DNA from 3 places in the Peribacillus sp. FW305-BF15 genome. Region 3 is predicted to be linked to each of the others. Evidence: riboswitches for the same ligand, from Rfam matches in the RefSeq annotation. Region 3 holds a riboswitch; each other region holds the start of a gene.
What was found. A riboswitch is a leader RNA that binds a small molecule or an ion and turns the genes downstream of it on or off. The one in region 3 is predicted to bind preQ1.
Positions count from the first base shown of each region.

Region 1: another riboswitch for preQ1. It lies ahead of queF (preQ(1) synthase); the one in region 3 lies ahead of AC3WLU_RS02845 (VUT family protein).
Region 2: another riboswitch for preQ1. It lies ahead of AC3WLU_RS19225 (QueT transporter family protein); the one in region 3 lies ahead of AC3WLU_RS02845 (VUT family protein).

Region 1 covers NZ_JBYSYV010000052.1:154-8,775, forward strand. The annotation lists gene AC3WLU_RS26395 (hypothetical protein) at 302-442, opposite strand; gene AC3WLU_RS26400 (aspartate kinase) at 484-1,830, opposite strand; gene queF (preQ(1) synthase) at 2,034-2,534, opposite strand; PreQ1 riboswitch class I at 2,639-2,684, opposite strand; gene AC3WLU_RS26410 (EamA family transporter) at 2,815-3,672, shown strand; gene AC3WLU_RS26415 (BA3454 family stress response protein) at 3,920-4,054, shown strand; gene AC3WLU_RS26420 (YfmQ family protein) at 4,521-4,970, opposite strand; gene qoxD (cytochrome aa3 quinol oxidase subunit IV) at 5,291-5,575, opposite strand; gene qoxC (cytochrome aa3 quinol oxidase subunit III) at 5,577-6,173, opposite strand; gene qoxB (cytochrome aa3 quinol oxidase subunit I) at 6,173-8,119, opposite strand; gene qoxA (cytochrome aa3 quinol oxidase subunit II) at 8,193-8,622, opposite strand, start outside.
Region 2 covers NZ_JBYSYV010000019.1:53,578-62,199, reverse strand. The annotation lists gene AC3WLU_RS19240 (cadherin-like beta sandwich domain-containing protein) at 1-694, shown strand, start outside; gene AC3WLU_RS19235 (PAS domain S-box protein) at 759-2,384, opposite strand; gene AC3WLU_RS19230 (TVP38/TMEM64 family protein) at 2,501-3,157, opposite strand; gene AC3WLU_RS19225 (QueT transporter family protein) at 3,281-3,766, opposite strand; PreQ1 riboswitch class I at 3,773-3,817, opposite strand; gene AC3WLU_RS19220 (YbaK/EbsC family protein) at 3,990-4,511, shown strand; gene AC3WLU_RS19215 (CBS domain-containing protein) at 4,617-5,429, shown strand; gene AC3WLU_RS19210 (DUF3892 domain-containing protein) at 5,513-5,812, opposite strand; gene adhP (alcohol dehydrogenase AdhP) at 6,089-7,102, shown strand; gene AC3WLU_RS19200 (sigma-54-dependent transcriptional regulator) at 7,146-8,573, opposite strand; gene AC3WLU_RS19195 (sensor histidine kinase) at 8,578-8,622, opposite strand, start outside.
Region 3 covers NZ_JBYSYV010000002.1:248,468-255,730, reverse strand. The annotation lists gene AC3WLU_RS02865 (DUF421 domain-containing protein) at 1-329, shown strand, start outside; gene AC3WLU_RS02860 (alpha/beta hydrolase) at 432-1,178, opposite strand; gene AC3WLU_RS02855 (PadR family transcriptional regulator) at 1,489-1,809, shown strand; gene AC3WLU_RS02850 (hypothetical protein) at 2,234-2,380, opposite strand; gene AC3WLU_RS02845 (VUT family protein) at 2,402-2,944, opposite strand; PreQ1 riboswitch class I at 2,995-3,037, opposite strand; gene AC3WLU_RS02840 (SRPBCC family protein) at 3,276-3,776, shown strand; gene AC3WLU_RS02835 (SRPBCC family protein) at 3,795-4,235, shown strand; gene AC3WLU_RS02830 (TetR/AcrR family transcriptional regulator) at 4,411-4,980, shown strand; gene AC3WLU_RS02825 (DUF4260 domain-containing protein) at 5,024-5,371, shown strand; gene queE (7-carboxy-7-deazaguanine synthase QueE) at 5,416-6,144, opposite strand; gene queD (6-carboxytetrahydropterin synthase QueD) at 6,137-6,607, opposite strand; gene queC (7-cyano-7-deazaguanine synthase QueC) at 6,607-7,263, opposite strand, start outside.

The sequences.
Region 1 (8,622 bases), on a different contig from region 3:
CCGCAGGAGTCTCGTTCCTTACACTCCAATCACATATAGATATAACTTATTCCTACATTTTTTTGTATTATATAGAAGTATTTAACTGGGTGATAAGGATGCTTTTTAAACATGATTCTATTCAGCAAGATAAACTCGAAGTAATTACTTAAATCAATTGGTTCCAGTGAATCATTTAACTCGTAAACATGATGTGCCATTGACATCTATTTCATTTATAATTTGGTGTAAGATATGTATGAGGTTGGACGTCCCTTTTTATCCGATTCAAGAGCGTCAACTCCGTTCTCCTCCAATTGCTTTAGCCACCTGAAAACAGACGCTCTGAACCCTGCAGCGCGTCTGTTAGCTTGGAATGATTATCCTCACGGTCATTGCCACTACCATAAAGAACCAGATGAAAAAAATCCAGCGTATGTATAGTGATTAAAAGATCAATCACAAAAAACCCCCTTCTAAAAGGAGGTCCCTAAACGGTCATACTCAAAAGAACTCGTGATATAATGCCTGAATTGCCGTCTCTTCGTTGTGCCCTTTCACACCGAACATCATGCTTACCTCCGAAGAGCCTTGATTGATCATCTCAATATTCACCTTTGCTTCAGCCAAGGCTTTTGACGCTCTTGCCGTTGTACCGACATTATGGCGCATTCCTTCCCCTACAACCATGATCAAGGCAAGATCATGTTCCACATTCACTTCATCGGCATGAAGCTCTTTCTTGATTCGGGAAATGATTTTCTTTTCGGCATCCCCTTTCATCTGGTCCTGCCTTAGAATAAGCGTCACATCATCGATGCCTGATGGAATATGCTCATATGAAACTCCATAATCCTCGAGGATGTGCAGCAGTTTCCGGCCAAAACCAACTTCCCGGTTCATCAAATATTTACTAATGTAAATACTGCAAAATCCTTTATCACTTGCAATCCCAATAACAGGCCCGTTCGTATTATCCCGTGTATTCACAATGCGGGTCCCTTGTGCCGCCGGATTGTTCGTATTTTGGATATGGACAGGTATTCCCGCCCGGAATGCAGGAATCAGCGCCTCATCATGAAATACCGAGAAACCTGCATAAGAAAGCTCACGCATCTCACGATAGGTTAGTTCCCGGATTCCCTTCGGATTGGAAACCACATTTGGATTCACCGCATAAACGGCATCCACGTCCGTAAAGTTCTCATACAAATCAGCTTTGACCCCATTAGCAAGAATCGAACCCGTAATATCGGAACCGCTTCTTGAGAAGGTTAACACATCACCATCTAACGTATATCCGAAGAATCCTGGGAATACAACGATTCCCGGCTCATCACGCAGAGCATATAACCGATCATAAGACTCTGGCAGCACCCTGGTAAATCCACCTTCATCCGTTACAATCAAGCCTGCCTTCTTCGGATTGATATACTGTGCCTCCACTCCAAGGCTTTGGAAATAACCTGCGACCAGCTTCGCATTATTATCCTCTCCACCTGCCTTCAAGGCATCCAGATAGCGCTTTGGGTTAGTTTGATCTGCATGCAGCAGCGCCATTAAATTTTCATGAATCCCTGTGATGACACTCTCGGATATATCCAACTCTTCAGCAATGCTCGCATAGCGGGATACAACATCTTCTATCAAATGCTCTCCGTTATCCCCGCGCAGCTGCTGTTCCGCAGCTTCAATCAATAAATCCGTCACCTTTATATCATCGGAATTGCGTTTTCCTGGAGCGGAAACGACCACAATCTTCCTCTCTGGATCAGAAACAACAATTTCGAATACCTTCCTCAACTGATCACCTGACGCAAGTGAACTTCCACCAAACTTTGCAACTTTCATCTCGACATCCCCTATTTTCGTAAATATTCTGTCAAAATTAACTCTCCCTATTATTACGCTTTTTCTCGAAACAATCAAGTGGAAATTCCATTATAGGAGGACATTTGTACTTTTAAAAAGGACAGAATAACAGAACCACTGATCGAAATTAGCTATAAACTAAAAAAAGACAACGGGCATATGCCCATTGTCCCTCCTATTCTTTAGCGATTATCCACGGTTTCCGGGTATAAGTCATGATTCATCAAGCGGTAATTCGCCATTTCCTCATACTTCGTACCTGGTTTCCCATAATTCGTGTAAGGGTCTATGGAAATTCCGCCCCTAGGTGTAAACTTGCCCCAGACTTCAATATATTTAGGGTCCATCAATTCGATTAAATCATTCATGATGATGTTCATGCAGTCTTCATGGAAATCACCATGATTGCGGAAGCTGAATAAGTAGAGTTTCAAAGACTTACTTTCCACCATTTTCACACTGGGAATATAGCTGATGTAAATGGTAGCAAAGTCCGGCTGGCCCGTGATTGGACATAAACTAGTGAATTCCGGGCAATTGAATTTGACGAAATAGTCCCGGTTCGGATGCTTGTTATCGAATGACTCAAGGATTTCAGGAGCATAGTCGAATGTATATTTTGTTCCTTGATTCCCAAGCAGTGTGATATCTTTTTTTAATTCTTCTTCTTTTCTTCCAGACATGAAAAGTCCTCCTAATCCCACATTTCAGGGAGATTCATAAAATGGGCCTCTATATAACAAAAACCATATCTCCTCAAAGATATGGTTGATTCGCGAAAAATATCAAAGCCATAGTTTTTTTAAGAGGGTGATGCTATGAACCTCTCCCGTTTATCGGGAAATATTTTAAAATTGTCATTGTAAATATAGAAAAAAATATCTAATCTGTCAATCATACATTTTAAATTTGGTTTGATTCCTAAGGGCATTCAGCTTAAAATGTAGAAGAAGTTTATCCTACATGAAGGAAGAGATTAAGTCAATGTGGATTTTTGCAGCACTCATCACGAGTTTATGTTTCGGAATCAATAACAGCATTTTTAAATGGAGCAGCGGAAAAGGGTATTCCAAGATACATATCCAATTTTTCTTTTATTTTTCAGCTTTTATTTTGTCCATTGTTTATGGAGTATTAATGGATGGTTTGCAGCTGAACTGGCTGTCCATCATGCTTGGTGCAGCAATTGGTGTACTGAACGCCAATGGTAACATCCAGATGGCAAGCGCCTTTGAAAAAGGTCCGGCAAGCTTGACATCTCCATTAATCGCAGCGAATGCCATATTCCCCATTCTCTGTGCAGCTTTAATTTTTCACGAACATATTTCTTCCTTGCAGTGGAGTGGAATCGCCTGCATGTTTATCGCTACATTAGTCATCCAATATACACCTAATGCAAAAGGTAATCATCAATATGTCCCATGGATGATGCACACATTACTCTCCATCTTATCTTTTGGTGTGCTCGGCATTCTTATGACGACATCAACACGTCTTCAATTAAACTCCCTTGATATCCTTGTATCAATGTATGGAGGCGGAATGCTTTATCTTCTTTCGGCTCTAGCCTTTAAAAAAGAAAAAATCAAGCTAAAGGAAGTCAAAATCGGTTCCTTAGTAGGCTTTTTAAGCATGATAGGCTATGGATGTTATTTCTTTGCGTTGAACACTGGCATCGCAAGCATCATTTTCCCTGTCGTCAGCCTGAACTGTTTGGTTGTCGTATTCGCTGGATGTTATATATTCAAGGAAAGACTAAAAAACTATCAAATTGCTGGTGTCCTTGCAGCATTAATCGGTATTATTTTAACTAAAATATGAATATAGTTCCTTTTAAAAAAACAACCTGGCTGTCATGTATACAAGCCAGGTCGTTTTTTAAAAAACCTGAAAATGGGGCATGTCAAAAAAAAAGTGTTGACACTTCACTTAAAATATCAGATAATTTTGAATATTAATTCTCACGATTTTAGCTTTTGAAATGTTTGATTATCCTTCTGCTACGGGTATAAAAGAAATAGGTACAACCACCTCATTTAATTCTGAATTAGGAAAGGAAAGATGCATAATGGTAAAAGTTACAGTAACAGTTGATTTCCAAGGAAAATCTTATCAAACTAACGTCCTTGCTAAACCGGGTACTGATCATGAAGTAATTTTACAACAAGCCCTTCATCAAGTTGAAAAACAATGGAAAGCATAAAAAAGCAGGCATCGCAATAGATACCTGCTTTTTTATTCCCTTAAATACTATCCCAAATACTTTTCATATGCACGATTAACGACCCTCTTGCAATCCCCTCCTACTTAATAACACTTTTAATTGTTTTTTTCAAAAGGCACTAAAATCAAGATGCCAGTTTGTGTACCAGAATTTTTATAATGAAAAAATATCTTTGAAATGGAATTATATTAAAAGCCTTATAAAAAAGAAGGTATTTTTAAGGCGCGTCTCAGCTGTAGACAATTTAACCGTTAATTTCCACTCCAGGCACTCGCTTTCCGCGGGCGGTCCGGGAGCCTCCCCGGTGCCTTTGCGCCCGCGGTGTCTCCCTTGGACTCGCTTTTCCCGCAGGAGTCTCGCACACCCGCTCCAATCAACTATGTTTTAACCCTTTTGTTTACAAACTCAAAGACGGTCTTTTAAGGACCGTCTTTTTAATGTTCTATTAAACTAAATTTCTTATTAATGGCATGGAACGTTCTTGGAGGCTATCGGAAAACAGACTATAAGAAATGAGCTTCTTCTTGTACTGTTTAACTACATCCACGCGGTCGCTGTAAATATATACAAATAACCTAACATCCTTTTTGCCTCTTTTAGTATCAATGACCAATGGAGTCCCACTATTATCTGGATGTAAAAACAATTCCACATTCCCCGGGAATATATGATTTTTCTTCAAAAATCTAGCGCTACTAAAATAATTAATAACTTGAATTTTTTCTTCACCTTCCAAACGTTTTCCGTCAAAGGTTACGATCGCATTCCCGCCACTAATTTCTGAATGTATTTTAAATTTACTGATAATCCAATTAACTGCATCTGTTGGAAGACAGGAAACCAATATTTTTAACAAACTTAAGATGATTGTCACAATCAAAACCGGCAATGTCAATTCATCATCTCCGCTACATTTATTAATTAATTCTTATATAACTTATTATATCAAAAGTGGCTGATCGTTTTCTTAGTTGATGTGTCCGTTCTATCAACGTTTTACCCCAGTAACACATTCCACTTAAACACACGGGAATGCTTCAAAAGTGAAAATCCCCATTTATAAATATAATGTTGTGAAATGGTTATACTAAACAAATGGATTCAGCCACATCCTTGTTAACCAAACTTCCATGAATGAAATGGATAGGCCGGTATAAGAATTAACATACAAAAAAAGCTGGACGTCATCAAGACGCCCAGCTTTTCCAGAATCGATTATTGGTATCCCCAAATCATTGTTAGCATTGTACCGAAAATTGTAACCAATGCAACGAACAATCCGTAATAAACGTTTGTGTAAATCGATGCTTTATCTTCAGACTCTCCTGCATGCATGAACATAACAAATTGAAGTGCTGCTTGCATGAAAGCTGTAACAAGTAGGATGATCACAGCCATTTTAAGTGAGAGATCAAACACAATAACTGATAATGCGACCAAAGTCAGAACTAGCGAAAAAGCAAATCCCATAACTTGGCCCCGTGGGAATAATTCTTTCATATTACATCATTCCTTTCAGGTAGACGAAACTGAAGATGAAAATCCAGACAACGTCCAAGAAATGCCAGTAAAGTGAAAAGATGAAAGCCTTGTTTGTTGTCTGTGGAGTCATACCGCGTTTTTTAATCTGCATGGTGATGAAGGTTCCCCAGAATAAACCAAGTGTAACGTGAGCTCCATGCGTACCTAGTAGTGTGAACAAACTAGATAAGAAAGCACTTGTTTGAATCGTTGCTCCTTCATGTACATACTCCACGAATTCATAAATTTCGACTCCTAAAAAGCCTAAACCAAGAATAAGGGTGATAATGAAGAAACCGATCGTCGCTTTCTGCCTGCCAAGTCTCATCGCATTGATTCCAAGACCTATGGTAAAACTACTAGTTAAAAGAAAGATTGTTTGAAACATTAGTGTTGGGACTTTAAAAAGATGTTCCCCTGTTGGACCATTTCCAGTACCACCAACTAAGACAAAATAAGTGGCGAACAGTGTAGCGAAAAGAGCTATTTCTGCTCCTAGGAAAATCCAGAATCCAAAAATCTTTAAGCGATTTTCTTCCGTGCTATATTCAAGTGGCAGCGAGTTATCTATTTTCATTACTTAGCACCTCGCAATTTATTTTCAGTTTCTTCGATCTCTTCAACAGAGATATAACGTCCGTGATCTTTTTCGAATGAACGGTGAATCATACAAGCAAAGATACCGATCGTTGCAATGATTGCAATGATCCACATGCTGAATACCAATGCAAAGCCCCAAACGAAGAAGATACAGCTCATGATAAACGGCACGCCACTGTTATTTGGCATATGAATCTTTTCTACCTTACCGCCAAATAATTTAAAGCCTTTTTTCTTTGCATCCCAGAATGCTTCTGTTGAAGCAACTGTTGGCACAATTGCAAAGTTATATTCAGGGATTGGTGTATGTGTAGCCCACTCTAGAGAACGTGCATCCCATGGATCGTTTGAGATATTTCTTGATGCATAACGAGTACTCCAATAGATATTGTACACAATAAGTGCAAAACCTATTGCTAAACCAATCGCTCCAACGAAAGAGAGCATATTCAATGGACCATATCCTGTTGATTCAGAGTACGTATACATACGACGTGCCTGCCCATCTAAACCAGTGATGAACATCGGGAAGAATGTTACATTAAAGCCGACTATAATGAACCAGAACGACCATTTTCCAATTTTTTCGCTCAACATGAAACCGAACATTTTTGGCCACCAGTACGTGAAACCGGCAAGTACGGCAAATACAGTACCAGGGATTAAAACGTAATGGAAGTGAGCTACTAAGAACATTGTATTATGGTATTGGTAGTCAGCACTTGCCATGGCAAGCATAACCCCTGTTACCCCACCGAGCGTGAAAATCGGAATGAAAGCTAAAGAGTATAGCATTGGAACGGTAAACACGATTTTACCTTTCCAAAGTGTGAACAACCAGTTGAAGATCTTAACACCAGTCGGCACGGCAATTGCCATCGTGGTAATCGAGAAAATTCCGTTAACCATTGCACCGTGGCCCATTGTATAGAAATGGTGAGCCCATACAATGAAAGATAGTGTAGAAATAGCTACCATGGAGATAACCATCGAATTATACCCGTACAGGTTACGACGTGCAAATGTCGAAATGATTTCACTGTAAATACCGAAAGCTGGAAGAATAACTATATAAACTTCAGGATGTCCCCAAACCCAGAACAAGTTTGCCCAAAGCATATCGCTACCGCCATTGGCCATCGTAAAGAATTGAGTTCCGAATAGACGATCCATTGTCATCAACGCAAGTGCCACTGTCAATACAGGGAAAGCGAAAACGATAATGAAGTTTGTAATCAAGATAGACCATGTGAACATTGGCATTTTCATTAAGTTCAGGCCAGGTGCTCTCATTTTCAAGATGGTTACGATAAAGTTGATACCAGTCATTAATGTACCAATACCTGCGATTTGAAGTGAGATCGCGTAATAGTTCGAACCGACTGATTCACTGAAATCGTTACTTGCCAGCGGGAAGTAAGATGTCCAACCTGCATCAGGAGAACCACCGACTACGAAAGAAATGTTAAATAGCATTGCCCCCATGAAGAATAACCAGAAGCTTACTGCGTTCAGACGTGGGAATGCTACGTCACGCGCTCCAATTTGTAATGGTGTAACAATGTTCATTAACCCAATGATAAATGGCATAGCCATGAACAGGATCATGACGACCCCGTGTGTTGTAAATACCTCATTATAATGCTGTCCATCCAAAAGACCGTTATCTGGAATAGCCGTTTGAGCACGCATCATAAGAGCATCGACGCCACCGCGGAAAAGCATAAGCAGTGCTGCCAAGATGTACATGATACCAATACGTTTATGGTCAACCGTTGTTAACCATTCACGCCATAAGTAACCCCATTTTTTAAAATAGGTAATTCCGGCAACAACCGCAATCATGGTTAAACCAATGGCAACCATGGATGCATAAATCGCAGGACTTGGATGAGGTACGGCAAATCGATCAAAGTAATCCATACTTTTGTGACTCCTTTCAGGAAAATATTCCTTATCTTGTAAACCTAGTTGTTTTATCGAACGAAATTAATTCTTAGTGATTCATGTTGCTGTGTTCTGAATGTTCCTCGTGTGAATCCTTGGAATCATGTTCTTCAGTATCAGAAGATCCGTGGTCATGACCAGCATTTTCCCCTTCAGGAGCTGGTGAAAACTCTAAGTGAGTTCCAGTGTATGTGGATTGTCCCACATGACCAGGTTTTAATAATTCATTGAATTTTTCCTCAGTAATCGGTTTAGCAGTAGCTTTAATTTCATCTACCCACTTATCGTAATCTTTTGCTGACAATGCATTAACGTTGAACGTTTGCTGAGCAAAACCTGAACCACTGAAGTTTGAATTTCGACCCATATACTCACCTGGTACATCAGCTGCTAAGTGCAACGTATTAACCATGTCCGACATCGCGTATTTTTGTCCTCCAAGTTGCGGAATCCAGAAACTTGAGATTGGACCGAATGAG
Region 2 (8,622 bases), on a different contig from region 3:
TCAAAAGGCCCCCTCAACAGGAACGAGTAAAGCCCAACCTTCCACGGATAAGGGGAGTAAAACATCTTTAACATCAGCGGAATCCTCTAATAATCAAAAGCCAAGCAGTGGTGTCAGTGAAGTAACGAATGCACAGCAAATTGAAAGTATTTCAGCACAAAAAGTGAAAACGGATTCTATTGAGAAAGTAACGTCCGCAGATTCTTTAGGCGAGGAAGGCAATAATGGACCAGTGTTGAACAGCCTGACGGTATCATCCGGCGTATGGAACAAATCTTTTGAATCTAATGAGCATACCTATCATATAGAGGTCGATAATGATATTTCTTCAGTCAAATTGAATGCAACGACAAATGCCAGCGGAGCAACGATTGAATATGACGGTGCGAGCAGTGCGAAAGTGAAGATCAAGGATAAAGCAAAAACGGCCATTTCCGTTACCGTTTCAAAGGATGGGGAGCGTCGTACTTACGTCCTTGTTTTCGAAAAGGACATGGATGTTGAAATGGATGAGGAAGAAACCGTGGATGATGTCAAAACAAAAGAGGTGGAAGTTGAGGCAGCGCAAACGAGTACAGCTGGTATGACGGAGAACGAAACATCCAATGATCCAGGAGGCCAGACTAATGGGAAACAACCTGTTGAGACGGTTTCATTCTTTGGGAATATAAAGGAATTCTTCACTCTCTGGTAAAATAGGATGGTTTTGAATCCTGCAAAAAAAGGACAAGGTTCAGGCTTGTCCTCGAAGTTCATATTTATATGGGCAAAATGATTTGGACCTCGGTTCCTTGGTTCAGTTCACTGTTAAACCGGACCTTTCCCCGATGCGCCTCAATGATTCGGCAACTGACTGTCAGTCCTAATCCGGTTCCTTTTTCTTTTGAAGAATAGAAAGGCTCTCCAAGATGTTTTATGCGGTTTTTTTCTATTCCGCTACCGTTATCTTTGATGGTGATGGAAAGGTTATTGTTCATTCGTTCAAAATCAATCCAAATGTGGTCGGCGGATGCCTCCATGGAATTCTTGAGCATGTTTATGAAAACTTGTTTTAATTGATTTCCCTCACATAATAGAAGCGGTATTTCATTTTTGACAGATATTGATATTTTGGTGGGGTACGAGTCCGCCTCTGGTTTCAACAAGGTTTTGACATCATTCATCAGGTCGATGATTTGATGTTTGCTGAATGGAAGTTCCTGTGGTTTTGCCAGAACGAGTAACTCGCTTACAATAAGATTGATCCGGTCCAATTCACTTAACATGATCGTGTAGTATTGTTCAAAGGGATGGTCGCTCTTTTTAAGCAGTTGGACGAAACCTTTTAAAGAAGTCAGCGGATTTCGTACCTCGTGGGCTACACTTGCGGCAAGTTCGCCGACTATCGATAATTTTTCGGTTCTTCTTAAGCGTGCTTCGGTTTCTCGAATTTGAGTGACTTCTTTAGCATAAGTAATGATTCCGACTAAATCCTCGCCAACCATCATCGGGACAAACGTACAAGAAAGTAAGATGGACTTCCCGTACTTCGTCAGGAATTCTATATCTTTCCCTTTTTTGATCCCCTTTTGGTTTTCCATGACATATTGGCATGATGTACGGATCAATTCCGCGTCTTCTGCTGAAAAATTCAAATTAATGAATGAAGCGCCATGTATTTCTTCCTGTTGAAAGCCTGTTACCGTTTCAAACCTTGGATTCACGGTCGTGATCATTCCATTTAAATCAAGCATCAGCATCGGATAAGGGTTGTGCTCAAACAATGATTTATAGCGTTGTTCGCTATCAAATAATTGATTCTCCGCGACAACTCTTTCAGATATATCCCTGCCAATGACGACTAAGCCTTTACGTGAACCATCTTCATTGAACAGGGGAACTTTAATCGTATCAAAGGTCTTGTGATTGCCATCGGGAAGAGGGATGATTTCCTCGCACCTAGTAATTTCCCCCTTTACCCACGTTTCTTCATCGGAAATTTCACAGTAGATCAACGATTCTTTATAAAATTCGGTGTATTCTGCGAGCTCACTGTCTCTTTTTCCCTTATAATCTACATGCTCCAATTGAAATAATTGCAGCCCGAAGGTATTGGATTCAAGCCATCGGCCATCCCCATCCTTGAAATTAACGAAATCCACCATTGAATTGATGAGTGTGCGCCGACGTTGTTCCGCCTCTTTTAATCGTTTGAATTCTTCCTTTTTAGCTAAATAAAGATATAGAATTAAGCCTATTGATAAAAGGAAAACAATGCCTTCCACCCTTTGGAGTTGAATGAAGACCTCTTTATTATGGATATTTGTAGTTAAAAAATAGTCGAATACGACTAATGTAAGAATCCCGGATAGGATATATATTGCTAAGATGGAGCGTTTGGACATGGAGATTCTCCCTGTTTTTAAGACATTTCAAAGGTAAAAATACATACACATTTTAACAAACTATCGGAAAAAAATATATGCAGAATCTCTAAATAAAAAAACAGGGGCCAATGTGGTCACCTGTTTTTTCTGAAGAGGGTTAGTTTCTTCTTCTTTTTTGCACGCTTATAGATCATGAAGAATAGTAAGAAGAGGAGTGCAAGAGCAGCTAGCGTATATTGGTTCATTTCAACAGATAGCAGTCCATAGGGAATCAGTGATAGGAAGAAAAAGTATATAAGGTTGCCAAGTGCCGTCGCCAATAAAAAGTCTTTGAAAGTGACGGTGCTGACTCCGGCTGCCAAGTTAATTAAGCTTGTGGGGATAAGCGGGAAAATCCTGCCTGTAAACACGTACATGAAGCCATGCTCCACTACAGATTCTTGCCACTTTTCACCAATCTTCTTTAAAAGAAGCTCCTGAAACCAGTTTCTTGCTGCATAAAAAATGAATCCTGAGGCAACAACACTTGTAAACCAACTCCATAGATAGCCATATATGAATCCGAATATCGTGACATTGATGGTTAGGAGCAAAATTAAGGGGATGATTGTAAAAGAATTTTGTACAAACATCAATACGAATGTCACAATAAATGTAAGCAAAAGATTTTCCTTCAATATGCCAATAACAGAATCCAAATCACTTTTCCAAACCAAAGTGAACAGTTCTGCATTAGAGTATATAAAAATTGCGATTACAAGTAGACCGATTATGGTCAGGACTTTTTTCAAAGGGCCACCACCATTCTTACTAATAGTTTATCATTTTCGAGTTCAATGGTGAAAAAAAAGAGCTGCCGCATCATGCAGACAGCTCTTTTCCATTATAGTGGCTTAACGGCCCGGAGATTCCTTTTAAAGCCACTTTTCAAACTGAATTCTTTTGTTCATTCCATAAATGATTGGCGCTCCAATCAAAAGGACAACGAACTCACCGACAGCTGTAGTCATCCAGCTTAGCCAGAATGGCAAGCCAAAGGCAAGGTTCAGTTCAATTGCAATTAAAAACATTGTGAACGTGAAAAAGATAATCGTAGCGACCATACGTCCTTTAATGCCTTTTATGAAACGAGACACATAAATGACAAGCAATAAGGCGAGCAGGGATTGGCCCACCCCAAAAATCAAATCATATGGCACCATCGGCGAAAAGAGCAGATTCGATATGAAGACTCCTCCAACGATACCGTAGATATACTTTTTATTGAATACAATCAGATGATTCAACATTTCCGGTACACGGAATTGGAACATCTCAAAAGCTATTGGTTTAAACACCAATGAGACCGCCACATACAAGGCAGCCAATAACCCGTTTATCACGAGTGTACGAACATTCATTTTACTCTCTCCCTAGTTTTTTATCGTGGGATGGTTACGAACCACGTGCAGGCGTTTACCCGATGTTTAATAGTAGCCCATGTAAGCTTGTTTCGTCAATTTGTAAAGAATGGTTTTAATTTATAGGTTTCCAATCAGATGAAGCAGCACAATTGGATTTTGAATTATTGCAATGAAGGATGATATTATTTCAATATGTACATAAAAAGGAGTGAATATTAATATGTCGATCGAAAGTGTCAAAAGCCATTTTAAACAATGGAATCGGGAAGGCGACGTAAAGGAGTTCGAAACATCTAGTGCCACGGTGATTGAGGCAGCGGAAACCATCGGTGTTATCCCAGCGCGGATTGCCAAGACCCTTTCCTTTAAAGGGGAAGGTGAACACGCGATTTTGGTCGTTGCCGCAGGGGACGCGAAAGTGGATAATAAGAAATTTCGTCAGACGTTCGGTTTCAAGGCACGAATGCTTTCACCTGATGAAGTGCTTGCACAGACCGGCCATGCAATCGGAGGCGTTTGCCCGTTTGGCCTGGCAAACGATTTAGCTGTTTTTCTTGATGTATCGATGAAGCGCTTCGAGTCATTGTTTCCGGCTTGCGGCAGTTCCAACTCTGCAATAGAACTTACACTCGCTGAATTATTTGAATATTCAGGTGCCAAGGATTGGGTGGATGTTTGTAAGGGGTGGGAAGAGAAGGGGAATGTGGAAACGGCAGCAGGAAATGCAGTTGATGGCATTTGATGAATGGGATGGAGTCCACTAAAGTGAACTTTATTTGGGGCCGCATTCATTTCTATTATTAAAGCGGAAAACGGGCAGAAAGTGTTCCTGATCGGAGGTTGAAAGATGTTAAATGGAAGCGAAAGAAAAAGCAATAGCAGCTATCTGAGTCTTAAAACTCTTTATGAAGAAAATATAACGGTTAAGAGCATTGCCCAGGAACTTGAGTTTTGCCATAAAAACGATCTGGCGCTGGATATCCAGAAAGCAATGAAAAAAAAGAATTTTGATATATTGGCAGTCCAAGATCAAGGGGAAATCATCGGATATATAGAAAGGCAAGAACTAGGTGAGGGAAGTATTTCTGAATATATGAGAAACTTCTCACCAAGGGAAATGGTTTCGAATTCAACCCCTTTGATCCAGCTTCTCAATATTTTTAAGAATAAGACAAGGGTGTTCGTATTAGAGAATAATTCAATTAAAATGTTGATTACCCATGCCGACCTCCAAAAGCCTCCGATCAGGATGCTGATATTTGGATATATTACCTTATTGGAAATGAGGATGAGCGATATCATCCTGGATAGATTCGGCGATGGCAGCTGGTATCCAATGATCAGCGAAGACCGTTTAGAAAAGGCAACCGAATTATATAAAAGGAGAATCGATAAAAATGAGGATATCAATATAATAGAGTGCCTGCAAATCAGTGATAAATTCGATATTATACATAAAGATAAAGAATTGAGGTACTTCTTCCAAATCCCTTCGAAAAGTAAAGGGAAGAAGGATGCGAATGCCATCCGAAAATTACGGGATAAGATTTCCCATGCTAATGAACTGGGTCTAGACATGTCATGGATGGAAATCATCGAGGTTGTCGAGTCCTGCGGCCGACTGCTCGAAATCTCTGAATCCTATCCTTATGAAAAATAAGATCCGGCTAATCATGCTGGTTCTTTTTTTTGCGCATCCAGATAGAAAAAAACTGCCCGTATCAGGCAGTCTCCCCGAAAAATTCAAAACTCCGGCAGTTGATCCAGGTTATTTTCTTTTATCCCATCGGGCTCACTCCGTAATATGTCACGTCCATATTTATGAAAGACGTCAACGTTGGCCAGGTTACCAGCTTTGGCTTCCGCAAGGGCTGAGGGGTAGTCGAGTTCGCGGCCGGAGTTCGTCTTGATGGCGATAATATTGTCCTCTTCATTTTTCCTTACGGCGATGATTTCTTCTTTTCCTGCTGCTGAATCACTTTGGTTTGCTTGCGGTGTTCCCTGCTGTTTATATGACTCATAGGCTTCTTCAAATTGGTCCATGGTTTAGACACCTCCTATTTATAGGGTGAACCATTTTTCTTGCAATATACAAACCGGATTTCGTCCAACTTGAGCCGTTAATTCGTCCAAATGGGCCGATCTTTCGGCACTTTTTTTTGTGAATGCTGTCGTCTTGGCCTTTTTGCAGTGGCATGGCACTTGCATCTTGTATAAGTAGTAGCAAGAAATAATATCCACTAGATTAAGGGAGGAATAGTAATCATGAATGTAAAACAAGGGGCAAGCACTGTAAATGCAAAACAACAGGTCAAGACAATGAAAGCGGCGGTCGTCAATGAATTTAACCAAAAACTTGAGATTAAGGAAGTACCGATTCCGGAATTGGAATATGGTGAGATATTAGTGAAAATTAAAGCCTGTGGCGTGTGTCATACCGATTTACATGCTGCACATGGTGATTGGCCGGTAAAACCCAAGCTTCCTCTTATCCCGGGACATGAGGGTGTGGGCATTATAGAAAAGGTGGCGGAAGGCGTAACTTCCTTGAAAGTGGGTGACCGTGTTGGGATCCCTTGGCTTTATTCGGCCTGCGGCGATTGTGAATATTGTCTGACCGGCAGGGAAACGCTTTGCCTGGATCAATTGAATGCAGGCTATTCCGTGGACGGCGGGTATGCGGAGTATTGTAAAGCACCAGCCAAGTATGTGGTGAAGGTTCCTGAAGGGCTTGACTTTGCGGAGGTATCACCGATTTTCTGTGCAGGTGTAACGACTTATAAGGCGCTTAAGGTATCAGAAGCAAAACCTGGCGATTGGGTAGCGATTTATGGAATTGGCGGATTGGGACATGTTGCCCTGCAATACGCAAAAGCGATGGGCTTTAATGTCATTGCTGTCGATATTCAAGATGATAAGCTTGATCTGGCAACGGAACTTGGGGCGGATTACACGGTTAATGGGCTTAAGACCGATCCTGTACAGGCCATTAAGGATAAGGTTGGCGGCGTGCAGGCATCCATTTCTGTGGCGGTTACGAAAAAAGCATTCGAACAGGCTTACAGTTCAGTCAAGAGGGGCGGCACACTTGTTGTAGTCGGATTGCCGAATGATGAACTTCCAATCCCGATTTTTGATACAGTGTTAAATGGGGTGACTGTAAAAGGGTCCATCGTCGGGACGAGAAAAGATTTACAGGAAGCTGTTCAATTTGCGGCTGAGGGTAAAGTCAGAACGAATATTGAAACAAGAAAGCTTGATGAAATCAATGACGTGTTTTCAATGATGGAAAAGGGAGAAATCAACGGCCGCATCGTATTGACGCTAGAATAGGAACAGAGGAGGAAGCCCTGGAACCGGGGCATCCTCCTTTTTATTATGTCTGGCTCTTCTCATTTAATATATAACGCAATTTCCTTATGGATATTTGCAAGCGTTTGGCAGCTTCATTCCGGTTGCCGTAGGTTTTTTGCAGTGCCTGCATGACGAGCTCCTTTCCAATTGTTGATTGAAGCTGTTTGATTTCCGTAAGGATTTCTTCAAGCATCAGTTCATCCTTCTCATTAAAATCAGCCACCAGCCTTTTTCGCCACTCTTCAAGAAGGTTTTCTGTTGACTGTATCTCAGGTGACACATTTTTGTCAGGTGTGATCTGGCTGTTGGATAGTGAGATATCATTGGCGGTTATTACTGACTTATTGTCTGCAAGAGTTAGCGTGCGCAAGACCACATTAGATAGTTCGCGTATGTTGCCTGGCCAGTTGTATTGCTGTAATTTTTCAATGGCTTCATTGGAAAATGAGATATCTCCATGACCATTTCTCTCAACCAAGTGTCGGACAAGCAACGGAATATCCTCTTTTCGGCTCCTTAATGGCGGGATATCCAGAGTCACGACGTTCAGTCGGTAAAATAGGTCTTCCCGAAATTTATTCTTGTCCACTGCCTTTTGCAGGTTTTCATTGGAGGCCGCCACTAACCGGGCGTTCGTCCGTAATGTCACGCTGCTGCCAACCCGCATGAATTCCCGCGTTTCCAAAACCCGAAGCAATTTGACTTGAATGGCCGGACTTGCATCCGCAACTTCATCAAGGAAAAGCGTCCCGTTCCCAGCAATTTCGAAAAAACCCTTTCGCAGCTGGGTCGCTCCGGTGAAAGCGCCCTTTTCATGACCGAATAATTCGCTTTCAAGCAGGGATTCAGAGATCGCTCCGCAATTGATGCCGATAAAAGGTTCATGGTTTCGGGGGCTGGCTATGTGGATGAAGCGTGAAAGCACTTCTTTCCCGCTTCCGGTTTCTCCTTCGATTAATACATTGACGGATTTTTGGGCAACCTTGAAGGCCGTTTCAATCAAATTCTTCATTAAAGGACTTTCACCGACAATGAGTCCTGAATCCTCGGCAAGCTTATGGATGAAATGCTGGTTCAAAGCTTCATTTTCATTCAATAGGTTGTCAATCTGCCTTTCCAGTACTTCAATATCCACGAAGGGTTTTTCCATGTAATCACTCGCGCCGAGTTTCATGGCATCAACAGCGGTCTTGACGGTGCTGTATCCGGTCATGATCAGTACCTTGCAACGCGGCTGAAGTCGTTTTAGATGCCGCAGGAGGGAAAGTCCATCGCAATCCGGAAGCTTCAAATCTATCATTGCGACATCAAAACGCTGCTGATTCCAGTCGATTTCATGAAACTCCTTCCCGCTATTCACAACTTGTACGAGGTAACCTTTCATCGTAAAAAGGCGGGATAGAAAAGTCCCAACCTCTTTCTCATCGTCTACCACAAGTAAATGAATCACCTTATCATCCCCTTTCCTCTCCTTGTATAGGAAGCCTCAGAAAAAAAGT
Region 3 (7,263 bases):
TATTATTGGAATTAAGAAAGGAAAAAGTAGAAGATATTCAAAAAGTATCCCTCGCGCTATGGGAACCGGACGGTACCATTTCATTGTTTTTAGATCCCCAATATGAAGCAGTAACCCCAGCAGATATGCACCTGGAAACAAACGCCTTCACTTTTCCTAAAACGATTATTAAAGAGGGAAAGATTGATTCTAAAGAATTGAACCCGGGCGGTAAAGAAGAAGCATGGCTGAAAAACAGAATCAAAATAACATATAATGCCGACGTGAACGACATTTTATTGGCAACTCTTGATAATAACGATACCTTAAAGGTCTTTTTCTACAAATAGATTTGCAGCCAAAATAAAATCCCCTCAAGTATAGTGTAAAGCCTACTTACGACTGTAAGCTTTTTACACGTTCAACTTAAAGGGGATCAAATATATCGCTTATTACTCCGACCAATTCAGTGTATTCAAGAACTTATACACATCTTCATACACCTGTTCACGTTCCTTGCCCAATGTGATAATATGGCCAGACTTTTCATACCAAATCAAGTGTTTATGCTGTGTATCGACTTCATTGAAAATCGCTGTAGCACTCTCCGTATAGTCGGGATCATCCAAACGCCCTTGCAGAACAAGAGTTGGAGATGTAATTAAATCTAAATTTTCACCTGTCTCATTTATAATGTTCAACACATCTTTTAGTTGAGGCATTGGCTCTTCTTCAAGCAGCTTCACTTCTGCAGCAATTTGGTCTGCATCTTTGCCCTCAAACTTCTTATACGCCTGTGCATAATTGAGCAAGCGGTTCTTTTGTCGATCGATACTTTTTCCTTGCGTCGGAGCGCACATTGAAACTACCCCTTTTACAGGCAATTCAATTCCCACTTTTAATGAGAACACTCCCCCTAAAGAAATTCCTACAACTGCAATTTCCTCATAGCCTTCTTCTTTTAGGAAATTATAGCCATTAACTACATCTCCCCACCATTCCTTTGGACCAGTTTTAGCAAGTTCCTCGGCTGATACTCCGTGCCCGCTATAAAGAGGTCCGTGGCAAGTATAGTCGAGATCATTTAAGTACTTCCCTAATTTCTTCATATCTCCTGTACTTCCGGTAAACCCGTGAAGCAGAAGAACTGCTCTCTTTCCACCTATATATGTGAATGACTCAGGTGCTTTCACTTTCATCTATCTAGGACCTTCTTTCTTTGCTCTTGTTGATAAATAGAATCTAAATGATTTTCGAAAAAAAATCAATTAATACCCCTTGAGTAATGATTCTTCTATCCTATTCCGTATTTTCATTAAAACAATTAAATCATATATATAGTATCCTTACCACACTCTTCACAACTCATCCGTTCCGAAGCACATTTTACTATGATTAAATTTATTTAGCAATCGTCATTTAACCATTTTTTTTAAGAAAAGTAAAATGCACCTTGTGATACGATGTACAACGTATTACACTTTAAAAATGAAAAGGAGGAGATTTTATATGGATAAAGAATTAATGAAGGGAAGCATTGACCTCCTTTTGCTTTCACTTCTATCGCAAAAAAAGCTTTACGGCTATGAAATAACGAAAATCCTGAAGCAAATGAGCAAGGGCAACTATGAAATAAGTGAAGGCACCCTCTACCCTGCCCTTAAACGATTAGAAAAAAAAGAATTCATAAAAGGACATTGGAAAGAGTCCGAATCATGCCGCAGGAAATATTATCATGTCACCGAAAATGGACAAACCGAACTTGAGCGGAAACGCGAATGCTTTTTCTTCCTGGAAAAATTAGTTCGAAAAAGCTCACAGCAATTCTAAACCAAATAAAAAGCTTCCTGCACTTAATGGAACGGCCCAGGAAGCTTTTTTTGCTGTTTTACTCGTGAATTTCGCACTTTTACTCGTGAGTTCGCACTGCACACTTAGTTTTCGCACGTTTACTCGGGAATTCGTACTGCACACTTAGTTCGCACGTTTACTCGTGAGTTTCGCACGTTTACTCGTGAATTTCGTACTTTTACTCGTGAATTTTGCACTTTTACTCGTGAGTTTCGCACGTTTACTCGTGAATTTCGTACTTTTACTCGTGAATTCGTACTGCACACTTAGTTCGCACTTTTACTCGTGAGTTTTGCTCTTTTACTCGTGAATTTGGACTGTTTACTCGTGAGTTTCGTACTTTTACTCGTGAATTCGCACTGTTTACTCGTGAGTCACTTCAATCACGCAAAAAAGGACCAAATCAGGTCCTTTTTTTGTCTATTCCTTTATGCTTGCGATAATTGGCGCAGGAGAGCTTCATGCATTCCCCTTGTACATGCGGGCCATATTTTTCACGAAAGGCCTCGAGGCAATAGCATTTTTCTTCTTCTTTTTTGGTTCCATCCATCAAGTGCATCCCTCCTAGCAATTAACTGGAGACTACACGTTTCTCCAGTTCTACGTTGATTCGTCCCAACAATATGGCACCAATGGACTGAATGATCGTTTTAACGATGATTTGGCCGATGACCGCAGCGGGTACCGCTTCCCATGGCAATATATTGGCACCCAGAGGACTTAGGCCAATCACGACAAATATCACCGAATCGAAAAATCCTCCAACGATCCCGCTGTAAAACACCCTCCAACTCATCGGGAGCTTTAAACGGGTATAAATTTCCGTATCCGCTGTTTCTGCGACCACGAAGGATAATGCGGAAGCAAACACAATCAGTAACGTATCTCCTAATAAAAATGATACACATGCAGATAAAATAAGTGCAGTGACGATGCATATATAGGTCTTTGTGCGGCCGTATTTATTTTGGACCAGATCTCGGAAGATGAAGGTTCCCCCGATGAGCAATGTCCCCATCGGGATGATGAACATGCCAAAATGTAATGGCGCAAAAGCTGCTGTAACCACATTCGCCGTGATGATGGATACTAAATACAATAAAATTCTTAACATTTCTTAATTCTCCTTATACAGAAAAAACAGCACCCTAAGAAAGAGCCCTGTTCTCCTTAGTTTTTTTGAGAGGGTAGCTAGAACCTCTTCCGCCCGGGCGGATTATCATTTTCCTTATTCATCGTAGCTTGAAAGCGGTTGGAAATCAAGAAGTTTCCATACCGTCGATTTTAGTATGTTTTCGCGGTTACCGATTGATTTAGCCATTTATTTCAATGTCCCTGTTTCCCCCTTTGCCGATTTCTGTCGCTTAAAACTGCTTGACCGGCTGTATACAAAAGCCGAAAATCAAAGATAGAGTCATGTACTTTATTTGGCGAGGAGAAAAAGAATGATGAAAAAAACTACGTTTGTCTATCCTATTTATATCGCAACTACACCAGAGAAGCTTTGGGAAGCCTTGACGAGTGGTGAAGTCACGAAGAAATACCACTTCGGATTACAAGTAAAGTCTGACTGGCAAGAAGGGTCAGCCGTTCAATATTTGCTGGATGATGGGCGGATTACCGATCATGGGCAAGTACTTAAATGCGAGCCGTTGCACCTGCTCTCGTATACATGGATCATGGCAGGAGACGAAACCCCTCGCGAGCAGCCTACACGGGTCACTTTTGAATTACAGAAAATGGACGATTCGACTGTGAAGTTAACTCTTAGGCATGAGGAGCTATTGGAGACAGATTTCGTCTATGATGACAATACCTTTGAAGGCTTGAATAATGGATGGCCAGCCCTTTTAAGTAACCTGAAGAGCTTGCTTGAAACTGGACGGATCCTGCCGCCCATATCAGTAGACTGGGATAATAAAACGGAAACTATAAAAACACATTGAAAGAGAGTTGAGTTAGTTATGGATACTCAAATAATCACGAAATTCAAGATCGTCAAGCCAACGAATGAAGTGTTTGAAGCCATAGTGAATCCTGAAAAAATCGGGAATTTCTGGTTCTCATCGAGTTCGGAAAGATGGGAAAAAGGCCGGACGCCTACATTGAGATACAACGAATACGATGCTGAAGTGGTCATTCATGTATTGGAAGTAGAGGAAAATAGGAAAATCGTGTTTGCATGGGGCGGAAATGATCAAGAAACGATTGTTGCCATTACACTAAAAGAGTTGGATAAAACGAGTACGATCATTGAAGTGAACGAATCAGGATTGAGTGAAGACGATCCTGAAATAATAAACAAAATGATCGGACAAAAAGAAGGTTGGGTATATACATTAACCTGTTTAAAGGGTTATTTAGAAAATGGCGTTACTACTTTGAGAGCATCATTAGTTTTTTAATAAATTGCATAAACCCTCAATAAACTGGGGGTTTATCCTTTGCAACACTGGTGAAACAAATGGCAAAGTCCCACTTAAAAACAGTACTATATAGTTCAACCTAATAATTGACATTTAAAAATCCGTGAGCTATCATCCTAATTAACCAGTGGTCAATTAATAAGGAGGTGATAAGATGTCGCCAAGGAAATCGGCAGGTCAAGAATTATCCAGGGACATGGTGTTGAATGAAGCTAGAATCCTTTTTGCAGCGTTAGGGTATTCGAATGTCTCGATGAGGCAATTGGCTAAATCATTGGATTGCAGCCATGGAGCCATTTATTATCATTTTAAAAACAAGGCGGAAATATTTTATAGTTTGGTTAAAACGGATTTTTCCGTTTTAAATTCTTCAATCGATGATATCATCCTGTCGGAAAATGACCCTTCCGTAAAAATGGAAAAGATTTTATTGTGCTTCTTGGAGTTCGGTTTAACCCAACAGAATCATTATTCCATCATGTTTTTATCGAAGGAAAAAGAAATTCAGCAGTTACTCCAATTCGATTCTAATAAAACATACGAAAAGCTAATCCAGTCCTTGACGGATCTAACGGACAACAAACTGAATCCTGCATCCATTTGGTCGATTTTTCTTTCTCTTCATGGATTCATAACTTTTTACATTAATTCTGAACTATCTTATCAAGATGTAAAAGGTTTAGCCTATTTTCATGTAAAAAATATCACCAAGAACATCATATAATTTTTTCGAAAATTATTGACCTATGGTCAATTAAACTTATGAAATGGTGAAGAGATTCCTTCATATTGAAGGACTTATGGTCCTTTTCGCGGTGATTTACATCTATTCGTTATATGAATTCAGCTGGTGGATTTTCCTTTTGTTGATTTTGTCCCCTGATGTTTCCATGCTGGCCTATCTGATCAATGACCGGATTGGAGCAAAGGTTTATAACGCATTCCATACTTATATCGTGTCCATCCTCATGATTTTGTTAGCCATATTCCTAAAGTCGGATGCATGGGTGATGATTGGTTTAATTTGGACCGCACATATAGGAATGGATCGCTTATTTGGATATGGCCTTAAATACACATCATCCTTCAAAGCTACACACATGCAAAGGCTGTAATAAGCATAAAAGGCAGTGTGATTAAACATCACACTGCCTTTACTTTACACACCCCGCTTGTTACCCCATATATAGGTATGCAGCTGGGGCAGGACTTTCACATCATTCAATTCATCATCCGCTATCACTTTATCAATTAACTCTTCGTACTTCTTCAATAGGCCGCTGATCAATTGACGATCATCCGCCGTCCTGCTGTCGTCATTGCCGACCTGCAGATAAAAAGGAATATCCGGGTAACGCCCATGTACATGTTTGGCATATTGATAATCTTCCTCGTTAAAGACGACGATCTTCAATGAAACATGGTTTTCTGGGTTTCGATTGGCAAGATTCGAGATGATTTGGTCAAGCACGGTAAAGTCCGTGTCCATTCCAGAGCTCGGCGGCTTAGGTGAGATAGTCAGTTCATCAATATCGAGAAACCAATCCTGCCATCGGCTCCCTTGTGTTTCGACCCCTATTTTCACTTTATTTTCATGTAAGATCGCTATCAAGCCGTTTAGGTTTTTCAGCAGGGCCGGGTTTCCCCCAGATATCGTCACGAAGGAAAAACCGGAACCCCCAATTCGCTTCAGCTCATCCCATATTTCATCGGCAGTCATCTGAACGGTATCTTCCTTACCTGTGCCATCCCAAGTAAAAGCGGAATCACACCAGGAACATGAATAATCGCAGCCAGCCGTCCGAACGAACATGGTTTTTTGACCAATGACCATTCCCTCTCCTTGGATGGTCGGCCCGAAGATTTCCATAACCGGAAGTTTACTCACTTTCCATCCACTCCCGTCTGGCTTCGGCATAGCTTGTCGGCGTTTCGTACAGTCGAACAAATTCGACTCTTGCACCCTCATATTCTTTTAATGAAAGGGCTTCGGCCATTTTTTCATAAATCCAGACAACCATATTTTCAGCTGTTGTATTCATGAGCGGCAGGGTTTCATTCAAATAACGATGATCCAGGTGGATTTCGATTTCATTTTTCCAGATATCCTTGATGTCCCCAAAATCTATCATCAACCCGCGTGAATCCGTATACCCGCTCAATCCGAAAATGACTTTATACGTGTGGCCATGAAGGTTCTTGCATTTCCCTTCATAGTCATGCAGGTGGTGCGCCGCGTCAAAGGTGAATTCCTTACTTACGAGAACCCTCTTGTTTGTATACTTCAATTGGCTGCGCTGAATATCTTCATCTATTTTTTGGAGTTTATCCACTATCTTAAAACCGTACATCATGAAAGCACCTTCCGTCTGCTTACATAGTCATCCAGCCCTTTTTTCCGCAGATTGCATGCCGGACAATCTCCACAGCCATCGGAGATGATTCCGTTATAGCAAGTCAGGGTCTTTTCGCGGACAAAGTCGAACGCGCCAAGCTGGTAAGCAAGCTCCCATGTTTCCTCTTTATTAAGCCACATTAGCGGCGTATCAATCACGAATGACTGGTCCATCGATAAGTTCAAGGTCACATTCAACGATTTAATGAATACATCGCGGCAGTCAGGATATCCGCTGAAATCCGTTTCACAGACTCCTGTGACAATATGTTTAGCGCCAATCTGACTCGCCAGCACTCCGGCAAACGAAAGGAACAGCAAATTCCTCCCTGGCACGAACGTCGACGGCAGCTCCCCTTCTTCTCCGTCCGCCACTGCGATATCACTTCTCGTCAATGCATTCGGTGCCAATTGGTTCAGCAGCGACATGTCAAGGATATGATGGTTCACGCCCAATTCCTTGGCAATGTTTTGAGCGCATTCGATTTCCAAGCTATGCCGCTGATTATAATCGAACGTCACCGCTTCCACTTCCTCAAATCTCTCCAATGCCCAAAACAGGCACGTCGTACTGTCCTGCCCTCCGCTAAACACAACCACTGCCTTTTCTTT